Regions from separate parts of the Isoptericola sp. NPDC056605 genome, predicted to be linked through region 1. Evidence: riboswitches for the same ligand, from Rfam matches in the RefSeq annotation. Region 1 holds a riboswitch; the other holds the start of a gene.
What was found. Region 1 has a riboswitch for S-adenosylmethionine ahead of ACFQ8Y_RS06095 (LLM class flavin-dependent oxidoreductase). Riboswitches for the same ligand answer to the same signal wherever they lie in the genome.
Positions count from the first base shown of each region.

Region 2: linked by a shared signal. The riboswitch ahead of ACFQ8Y_RS13255 (methylenetetrahydrofolate reductase) and the one ahead of ACFQ8Y_RS06095 (LLM class flavin-dependent oxidoreductase) in region 1 are both predicted to bind S-adenosylmethionine.

Region 1 is NZ_JBHTVT010000004.1:117,421-122,296, reverse strand. Features, by position in the region: gene ACFQ8Y_RS06105 (LacI family DNA-binding transcriptional regulator) at 1-667, shown strand, start outside; gene ACFQ8Y_RS06100 (GTP pyrophosphokinase family protein) at 702-1,430, opposite strand; SAM riboswitch class IV at 1,689-1,802, shown strand; gene ACFQ8Y_RS06095 (LLM class flavin-dependent oxidoreductase) at 2,171-3,430, shown strand; gene ACFQ8Y_RS06090 (DUF1684 domain-containing protein) at 3,525-4,457, shown strand; gene ACFQ8Y_RS06085 (amino acid ABC transporter permease) at 4,454-4,876, shown strand, end outside.
Region 2 is NZ_JBHTVT010000011.1:159,244-164,119, forward strand. Features, by position in the region: gene ACFQ8Y_RS13235 (carbon starvation CstA family protein) at 1-808, shown strand, start outside; gene ACFQ8Y_RS13240 (YbdD/YjiX family protein) at 792-1,040, shown strand; gene ACFQ8Y_RS13245 (NADP-dependent oxidoreductase) at 1,081-1,980, shown strand; partial or broken gene ACFQ8Y_RS13250 (HAD-IC family P-type ATPase) at 1,997-2,293, opposite strand; SAM riboswitch class I at 2,370-2,476, shown strand; gene ACFQ8Y_RS13255 (methylenetetrahydrofolate reductase) at 2,482-3,528, shown strand; gene metE (5-methyltetrahydropteroyltriglutamate--homocysteine S-methyltransferase) at 3,554-4,876, shown strand, end outside.

The DNA.
Region 1 (4,876 bases):
CCGCGTGGCCGGCATCCTTGTCGCGGCGAACCACGGCTCGACGCAGGACCTGCACCGCTCGGCCCCGGGCGTCCCGCTCGTCGTCGTCGACGCGCCGGGCGACCACTCGGACGTCTGCTCGGTGGTGCCGGACAACGAGCTGGGCGGGTACCTGGCCGCGACGCACCTCGTCGAGCAGGGGCGCCGGCGGCTGCTGTTCGCCGGCACGACCGAGCTCGTGCCGGTCCGGGACCGTCTGCTGGGGGTCGAGCGCGCCGTCGCCGAGCACCCGGGCGTGGTGCTCGAGGTGGAGCAGACGGGGAACGTCCAGGTCGAGGACGGCCGGCGGGTGGGCGACGACCTCGTGCTGCGCGACCCGCGCGAGCGCCCGGACGCCGTCGTCGCCGCGGCGGACCTGCTCGCCGTGGGCGTGCTGCAGTCGCTGCTGCTGTCGTCCTCGCTGCGGGTGCCTGACGACGTCGCGATCATCGGCTACGACGACAACCGCGCCGCGTGGGACTCCGCCGTCCCGCTGTCGACCGTCCGGCAGCCGGGGGAGGCCGTCGGTCGGGAGGCGGTGAAGCTCCTGCTGGAGGAGCTGGTGACGGGCGCCGAGGCCCACCGGCACCGGCTCGTGACGTGCGAGCCGCAGCTCGTGGTGCGCGCGAGCACGGCCGGGCCCGGCTGACCGCCGCGGGGCAGTCGTCGGGCCAGTCGTCGGGTCAGTCGTCGCGGGTGGTGCGCAGCGTCAGCCGCTCCGCCCGAGCCGCGCCCCAGAAGTTGTGGAAGATCTCCTCGGGGCTGAGCAGGGAGTCGCGGCGCTCGACCGGCTCGTCGGCGCCGGCGATCGCCTTGACCTCCTCGTGGATACGTTCCATCGAGCTGTCGAGCGACGCGGCGACGTCCGCGGCGAGCTTGAGGGAGTCGGTGAGGTGGCGCGGCACGTCCCGCTCGTACTTGTAGTAGATCTTGTGCTCCAGGCTGGCCCAGAAGTCCATGGCGATGGTGCGCAGCTGGATCTCGACGATCACGTGCTCCACGCGGTCGGAGAGGTAGACCGGCACCTGCACGATGAGGTGCAGCGACTTGTACCCGTTCGCCTTGGGGTGCGCGATGTAGTCCCGCTCCTCCAGGACGGTGAGGTCGGCCTGGTTCGTGAGCATGTCCCGCACCTTGTAGAGGTCCGAGACGAAGCTGCACGTGACGCGCACGCCGGCGACGTCGAACATCTGCTCGCGCACGCCCTCGGGAGTCAGCGGGATGCCCTTGCGGCGGCACTTGGCGACGATCGACTCGAGCGACTTGAGGCGCGAGCCCACGTGCTCGACGGGGTTGTAGTTCTGCATGTGCCGGAACTCGTCGCGCAGGATCGAGATCTTGGTCATGACCTCGTCGATCCCGAACTTGTACGTCAGCACCAGGCGTCGCAGGTCGTCGACGAGCGCCCTGATCTCGGCGGCGTCGGGGGAGCGGTGCTCCGCGTCGTGTGCGGCGTGCTGCCCTGGGTCGTGCCTCGCGTCCTGGCTCACGCGTCCCACGGTAGACGGGATTCCTGCGTGACCGAGTATCCGATAAATCCGGTCGGATCGGTTCAGTATCCGAGACGTGCGGGGGGAACCGTTGACACCCCCCTGTCGGGCACCTACGTTCCTGCGCACCGGGTCGGACGACCGCGGCGCCGTGAGGCGGCGCGTCCGGCCGTCCCGGGTGGTCACGAGCTCCGACGCGAAGCCCCGGCTGGTCGGACGGCAACCCCCAGCGCGGGTGGGTGCCCCGGGTGAGGACCAGGCCGGCCGTCGCCGACGGTACGGCAACACGCGAACCCCGCCCCGGCGGGGAGCAGGAGAGGACGAGCATGCACCGCGACGCGATCAGCACGCGCCCCCTGTCGTCCCGGACCCGGCACGTGCCGTCCGCCTCGCCGATGTCCATGCCGACGGCCATGTCGATGTCCGTGCCGATGTCCACCCCGGCGTGGTGTCGACGCCGCTGATCGCGGCCTGAGCGTCCGCCGCCTCGCGGCGGACGCCCTCCTCGACGGCCCGGCTCCTGCCGGGCCCGGCCGCAGACGGCCCTCGCCCGCCGCTCCTGGCGGGCCTTCCTCCCCTGCCCTCCCGGCGGCGGTGCGCACCCGCGGGTCCACGACCCGCGCCCGAGCGCGCCCGCCCGCCGCGCCCCGATCGGAGCCGACGTGCCGTACTCCCCGACCACCACGCCCGCGCTGCCCACCACGCCCGGCACCACCCCGTCCCCCCTCGTCGTCGGTGTGGACCTCACGGCGGCCGGCGCCCGCCCCGGCGTCCACCGGGCGCGCGGCATCGTGCAGCCCCGGTCGTTCGACGGCGAGCGCTTCGTCCAGCTCGTGCGCACCGCCGACGACGGTGGCCTCGACCTCGTCACCCTCGACGAGGGCTTCCTGCTGCACCCGGGGCGGCGGCAGGTGACCGGGCGGCTCGACGCCGCCGTCGCCGCCGCGCGGGTGGCGCCGCACACGAGGCGCACCGGGCTGGTCGCCGCCGTCGACACCGCGCACGTGGACCCGGCGCACGTCGCCCAGGCCGTCGCCCGCGTCGACCAGGCGAGCTCCGGCCGGGCCGGGTGGCAGGTCGGCCTCCCCGCCGGCGCCGTCGTGCAGGACGACGCCTGGGCGGCGCAGGCCCGCGGCGTCGCCGCGCAGGTCGTGCGGCACTGGGACGGGCTCGCGACCGGGGCCGCGGGTGACGCCGCCGGCGCCGTCGCCGTGGACGACGAAGGACGCTTCCGCGTGGACCACGACGGCATCCGGTTCGCGGTGCGCCGGCACCGTCCGGCCGAGGGCCAGGCCGCCGACGCCCACCGAGGGGGCGGGACGCGGCAGGGCCGGCCGCCCGTCGTCGTCTCCGTCCGGAGCGAGGCCGCGATCGACCTCGCCGCCCGGACGGCGGACGTCGCCCGCGTGGCCGCCACCGCGCCGGCGCGCGCCATCCACCTGCGCACCCGGCTGCGCGACGCGGCCGAGGCCGCCGGCCGCGACCCCGACACGCTGCGCGTGCTCACCGAGGCCTACGTCGTGCTGGCCGAGGACCGGGCCAGCGCGCAGGCGCGGCTCGAGCTGGTCGAGGCCCTGGAGGGCCCGGAGATCTCCGGCGGGCTGCTGGTGGTGGCGGGGACCCCCGACGACCTCGCCGAGACCATCGTCGACTGGCGGGACGCCGGCGCGTCCGACGGGTTCCTGCTGCGGCCCTCGTCGCTCGGCCCCGACCTGGACGCCCTCGTCGACGGCGTGCTCCCGCGGCTCGTGCGCGACGGCGTGCGGGCGGTGGCGTCCCCGGCGCCGCGCACGCTCCGCGCGACGCTCGGGCTGCCCGACGTCGACCCGGCAGCCACGGCCGTCGCCGCCCCCGCTCCCGCGCACTCCCGGCCGCGGGCCCGCGCGGGCCGCGCCGCCGACCCCCGGCTGGTGCGCGCGTGACCGCCCGACCCGACGCGCGCCGCGTCGCCCCCGCCGCCCGCGTCGTCGGAGCCCACCGCGACGCTGCTCGTCCTCTCGTGACCGGAGGTCCCCGATGACCGTCACCGACGCACCGCGCGTCCGCCTCTCCGACCCTGCCGCCGACCCCGCCGCCGACCCCGCCGCGGAGCGACGCGCGCGCCGGCGGGCCGACCGCGAGCGAGACCTCGCCGCGCCCCACGGCTGGCTGAGCCTGGCCGGCTACCACTGGCTCCCGTCGCGACCGGAGCCGCTGCCCGGCGTGCCCGGGCTGTGGCTGGCGGACGACGCCGGCGCGCACCTGCGTCCGGGGGAGGCGGACGGCCCCCGGGTGCAGGGCCCCGAGGTCGCGGACGGCGCGTACGACGGCGACGTCCCCGAGGGCGGCAGCGTCGTCCTGGGCACGTTCCTGCCCGCCGGGCGCGAGCCCGTCGACGGTGCAGGCGGTGCCGACGGCGCCCGGCAGGACGCCGACGGGGTCGCGGCGGGCGAGACGGCCGCGGTGGCGATCGAGCTGGTGCGGCGCACCGGCCGCCTCGCGATCCGGCTGCGCGACCCGCACGCCCGCACCCGCCTCGACTTCGCCGGGGTGCCGGCCTTCGACCACGACCCGTCGTGGCAGGTGGAGGCGCCCGTCCGGCTCTACGAGACTCCGCGCGACCTGGTGGTCGGTGCCGCCCGCCCCGGCCTGGTGCACCGGCTGCAGGCGGTCGGCGAGCTGGACCTGACCCGTGGCGACCGGACCGTCACCCTCGTGCTCACCGGAGGGCCGGGCGGCGCGCCGACGCTGCTGTTCAGCGACGAGGCCCCCGGCGTCGCGCCCTGGCGGGTGGCGCGCCCCGAGCTCTCCGGGTCCCTGACCCCGGGCGGCGCGGGCGTGGCACGGCTCGACCTGAACGACGCCGTCAACCTCCCGTACGCCTTCAGCGACCACGGCACGTGCCCTGCCCCGCCGCCGGGGAACCACGTACCGTTCGCCGTCACCGCGGGGGAGAGGGCGCCGCGATGACCGCCGTCAGGACCGCGGGCGCACCCGCCCCGGCGCTCCCGTCGCCCGCGCCGGACGCCGGGGACTCCCCGTACTCGCACCTGCGCATCGTCCCCGCCCGTCACCCCGGCCGGTGGGTCGCGACCGCCGGCGTGGCCGTGCTGCTCGCGATGGTCGTCAGCTCGCTGCTCACCAACGACCGGTGGGAGTGGGACGTCGTCGCGCAGTACCTCACCTGGCCCTCGATCCTGTCCGGCGCCTGGGCGACCATCCGGCTCACGGCCGCGGCGTCGGTGGTCGGGTTCGCGCTGGGCACGGTGCTGGCGCTCATGCGCCTGTCGCGCTCGCCCCTGCTCGTCGGGGTCTCGTGGGCGTACACGTGGGTGTTCCGGTCCGTGCCGCTGCTGCTGCAGCTGCTGCTCTGGTACAACCTCGCCTAC
Region 2 (4,876 bases), on a different contig from region 1:
CATGCACCAGCTGGTGGGCGGCACCGCGATGATGGGCTTCTGGTACCACTTCGCGATCATGTTCGAGGCGCTGTTCATCCTCACCGCGGTCGACGCCGGTACCCGCGTGGCCCGCTTCATGCTGCAGGACACCATCGGCAACGTGGCACCGCGGTTCAAGGACATGAGCTGGCGACCCGGGGTGTGGGTCTGCACCGCGATCATGGTCGCGGGCTGGGGCACGATCCTGTATCTGGGCGTCACCGACCCCCTCGGCGGCATCAACACGTTCTTCCCGCTGTTCGGCATCGCGAACCAGCTGCTGGCCGCGATCGCGCTCGCCGTCGTGCTCGCCATCGTCGCGAAGCGGGGCCGCGCGTACTGGCGGTGGCTGTGGATCGTGGCCCTGCCGCTGGCCTTCACCGCGCTGATCACCATCTGGGCGTCGTTCGAGAAGATCTTCTCGGACGTGCCCGCGGTGGGGTACTGGGCGCAGCACCGGGCGTTCAAGGACGCGCTCGCCGCCGGCGAGACGTCGTTCGGCACCGCGCCCGACGTCGCGGCCATGGAGGCCGTGGTCCGCAACACCTTCGTGCAGGGCACCCTGTCGATCGTGTTCGTGGTGCTGTCGATCGTCGTGATCCTCGCGTCGCTGGTCGTGACGATCAAGGCGTTCCGCACCGGCGGCGGCGAGAACCACGAGGACGCGCCCGTCGCGTCGCGCCGGTTCGCCCCGGCCGGCCTGTTCGCCTCGTCGACCGAGAAGCGGATCGAGAAGGAGTGGGCCGACGCCGGCCTGCGGGAGTCCAGCGGTGCCGGGCACCACTGAGCCCCGCACCGGCAGGGTGCACGACGTCGCCCGGGCGCTGGCCCGGGCGGCGTCGGCGGGGTGGGCGAGCCTGCGCTGGTACGTGCGCCAGGTGATGGGCGACGACGCCTACGCGACGTACGTCGCGCACGAGCGGTCGGCCCACCCCGGCCGCGCGCCGATGGGCGAGCGCGAGTTCTGGCGGGAGCACTACGCGGAGCAGGACCGCAACCCCGGCTCGCGCTGCTGCTGAGCGGCGCGCGCGACGGTGCCGGCCGGGCCAGGATGGGCGCGTGCGTGCGATCGTGTTCGAGTCCCACGGCGGCCCCGAGGTGCTGCATCTCGCCGACGCCCCCGACCCTCAGGCCGGGCCCGGCCAGGTGCGCGTGCGCGTCGAGGCCGCGGCCGTCAACGGCTGGGACGTGAAGTCCCGCGCCGGCACGACCGGCGGCCCGCCGCCGACGTCGCCCGTCGTGCCGGGCCTGGAGGTGGCGGGGGTCGTCGACCAGGTCGGGGACGGCGTGGCCGGCGTCGCGCCCGGCGACCGCGTCGTGGGCTTCGCCGTCGGCGGCGGGTACGCCGAGCTCGCCCGGACGTCGGTCTTCGCCCGCGTGCCCGCCGGGCTCGCCGCGACCGACGCCGTCACGCTCCCCGTCGCCGCCGAGACCGCGACCCGCGTGCTGCGCCTCCTCGACGTCCGGCCCGGCGAGACGCTGCTCGTGCACGGCGCCTCGGGGTCGGTGGGCGAGCTGGCCGTCCAGCTCGCCGTGCGCCGCGGCGCCCGCGTGATCGGTACGGCGTCGCCGCGGAACCAGGAGCGCGTCGCCGCCCTCGGCGCGACACCCACCACCTACGGCGCAGGGCTCGTGGAGCGGGTCCGCGCCCTCGCCCCCGACGGCGTGGACGCCGTCCTCGACACCACCGGCGCGGGCGTGCTGCCCGACTCGATCACCCTGCGCGGCGGCACCGAGCGCATCGTCACCATCGCCGACGACGCCGCGGCAGACCTCGGCGTCGAGGCCAGCTGGCGGTCCGAGCGCGACGCCGGAGAGCTCGCCGAGGCCGTCGACGCCCTCGCCCGCGGCGACCTCGTGACCACCGTCGGCGCGGTGCTCCCGCTGGCCGACGCGCCTCGTGCGCACGCCCTGGTCGAGAGCGGCCAAGCCGGCGGCAAGGTCGTGCTGGTGCCCTGAGCAGGGCGTTCCCGCCGACCACGTCGATGAGCTTGGTGGGGTCGGAGTCGAGGTCGACCATGTTGCCGGCCTCCTTCGCGGCCGACGTGCCCGAGTTCATCGCGACGCCCACGTCGGCCTGCGCGAGCGCGGGGGCGTCGTTGGTGCCGTCCCCGGTCATCGCGACGAGGCTGCCGCCCTCCTGCTCGCGCCGGATGAGCTCCAGCTTGTCCTCGGGCGTCGCCTCGGCGAGGTAGTCGTCCACGCCGGCCTCGGCCGCGATGGCCGCGGCGGTCAGCGGGTTGTCGCCGGTGACCATCACGGTGCGGATGCCCGCCCGGCATCCGCGATCGTCTCAGCAGGCGGTCTCATCCTCGCCCGTATCGCGGATGCTGCGTACGATCGCGTGACAGCCATCCAGAGCGGCCGAGAGTCCTGGCTCGACGACGCCGCAGCAACCCGTTCTCCGACGGAAGCCTCCCGAGGACGAAGGTGCTCACGCCAGGATCGATGGAGTGACGCATGGTCGCAGAGGCATCCTTTTCGCCCACCCCGGCAGCTCAGCCGGCAGTTCACCCGGCGCTGCCGGCACGCCCGACGGTCTCGTTCGAGCTCATGCCGCCGCGCCGGCCGGACGCCGCGCCCAAGTTCTGGGAGACGGCGCGCCGGCTCGTCGCCGCACGACCGGACTTCATGTCCGTGACGTACGGCGCGGGCGGCGGTGACCGGGCGACCGCCCGCCAGGTCGTCGCGACCCTGCTCGAGGGCACGCCCGTCCTGCCGGTGGCGCACCTGACCTGCGTGGGCGCGCACCGCGAGGACGTGTCCGCCGTCATCGACGACTTCCTCGACGCCGGCACCCGCGCGTTCCTCGCCCTGCGCGGCGACCCGCCGAAGGACCAGCCTGACTGGGAGCCGCCCGCCGACGGCGTCGCATCCTCGATCGAGCTCGTGCACCTGCTGCGCGAGGTCGAGGCGCGGCGCTGCGCGACCGACCCCGGGGCCGCACTGCGCGGCGCCGCCCGCCCGATGACGATCGCCGTCGCGACGTTCGTCGACGGCAACGTGCAGGCCGGCACCACCCGGGCCCAGGAGGTCCGGCGCCTCAAGGAGAAGCAGGACGCGGGGGCGAGCTTCGCCATCACGCAGCTGTTCTACGAGGCCGACTCCTACACCGACTTCGTCGCCGAGGCCCGCGCGGCCGGGGTGACGATCCCGATCCTCGCGGGGCAGCTGCCCACGACCGAGCCGCGCCGGCTCCGTCGCGTCGAGGAGCTCACCGGCGTCCGCGCGCCCCGGCACCTGCTGGACGCGCTCGACGCCGCGGGGGACCCGGAGGCGCAGCACGCCTACGGGACCGCGCGCGCCGTCGAGCTCGCCCAGCGCGTGCTCGACGCGGGCGCCCCCGGCATCCACGTGTACACGTTCAACAAGTACCGTCCCGCTCTGGACCTGCTCGAGGGTGTCCACCTCGGCGGACCGGCGCCGGCCGACGTCACGTCGGACGGCGCGGACCTGGCCAGAAGGCCGTGGGTACCGAGCATCCCGACCCAGGCTCCCGCCGTCTGAGCGGAGCCCGAACTCTGGAGTGCTCATGTCCACCACCAGCACCACCCCCGCCGCGGCATTTCCCGGCGGCACGATCCTCGGCTACCCCCGCATCGGGCGTCGCCGCGAGCTCAAGAAGGCCGTCGAGTCGTTCTGGGCCGGGCGCACCGACGCCGTCGACCTGGAGGTCACGGCCGGCGCGCTGCGCCGCGAGACCGCCCGCCGCCTCGTCGAGCTCGGGCTGAACCCCGACGACGGCTCCGTGCCGGGGTCGTTCTCCTACTACGACCAGGTGCTCGACGTCGTCGCGCTGCTCGGCGCCGTCCCCGAGCGGTTCCGCGACCTGCTCGACGACGAGGACGGCTCGCTCGAGCTCGACGGCTACTTCACCGTGGCCCGCGGCCGCGGCGAGGACGCCCCGCTCGAGATGACCAAGTGGTTCGACACCAACTACCACTACCTGGTCCCCGAGATCAGCGAGACGACGCCGGTCTCGTTCGCCGACCACCGCATCGTGCGCGAGTACGCCGAGGCCAAGGAGGCCGGCGTCACCACGCGCCCCGTGCTCGTGGGCCCGGTGACGTTCCTCGCCCTGTCCAAGGCGGCCGACGAGGCGGGCGACGGGTTCCACCCGCTCGACCGGCTCGACGACGTCGTCGCCGCGTACGCCGACCTGCTGCGCGCGCTGGCAGCGGTCGGGGTGCCGTGGGTGCAGCTCGACGAGCCCGCGCTCGTCACCGACTCGCTCGACGTGCCCGCCGAGCGCCTGCACGCGGCGATCGCGTCCGCCTACCGCGCGCTGGCGACCGACCTCGCGACGGCCACCGATGATGCCGACGGCGAGCGGCCCGCGATCCTGGTGACGGCGCCGTTCGGCGGCCTGCACGAGGACGCCCTCGCGCTCCTCGCCGCGACCGACGTCGACGCGATCGCGATCGACCTGGTCAAGGGCGCCGTGCCCGCCGGGCCGGTGCCGGGCCTCGAGGGCAAGACCCTCGTCGCCGGGGTGATCGACGGCCACAACGTGTGGCGGGCCGACCTGGCCGCCAAGCTCGACGCGGTCGAGTCGCTGCGGGGCCTCGGCGCCGTCGCCCTCGCCGTCGGCACGTCGACGTCGCTGCTGCACGTGCCGCACGACGTCGAGGACGAGGTGTACGACCAGCACGCGGCGGGCACCACCCTCGACCCGCGCCTGCGCGACTGGCTGGCGTTCGCCGACCAGAAGGTGGGCGAGGTCGCGACCCTGGCCCGCGCCCTCACGGACGGTCGCGCGGCCGTCGAGGACGCGCTCGCCGCGTCGTCCGCGGCCGTGGCCTCGCGCGCGACGGCGGCCGGCGTCGTCGTGCCCGAGGTGCGCGACCGCGCCGCG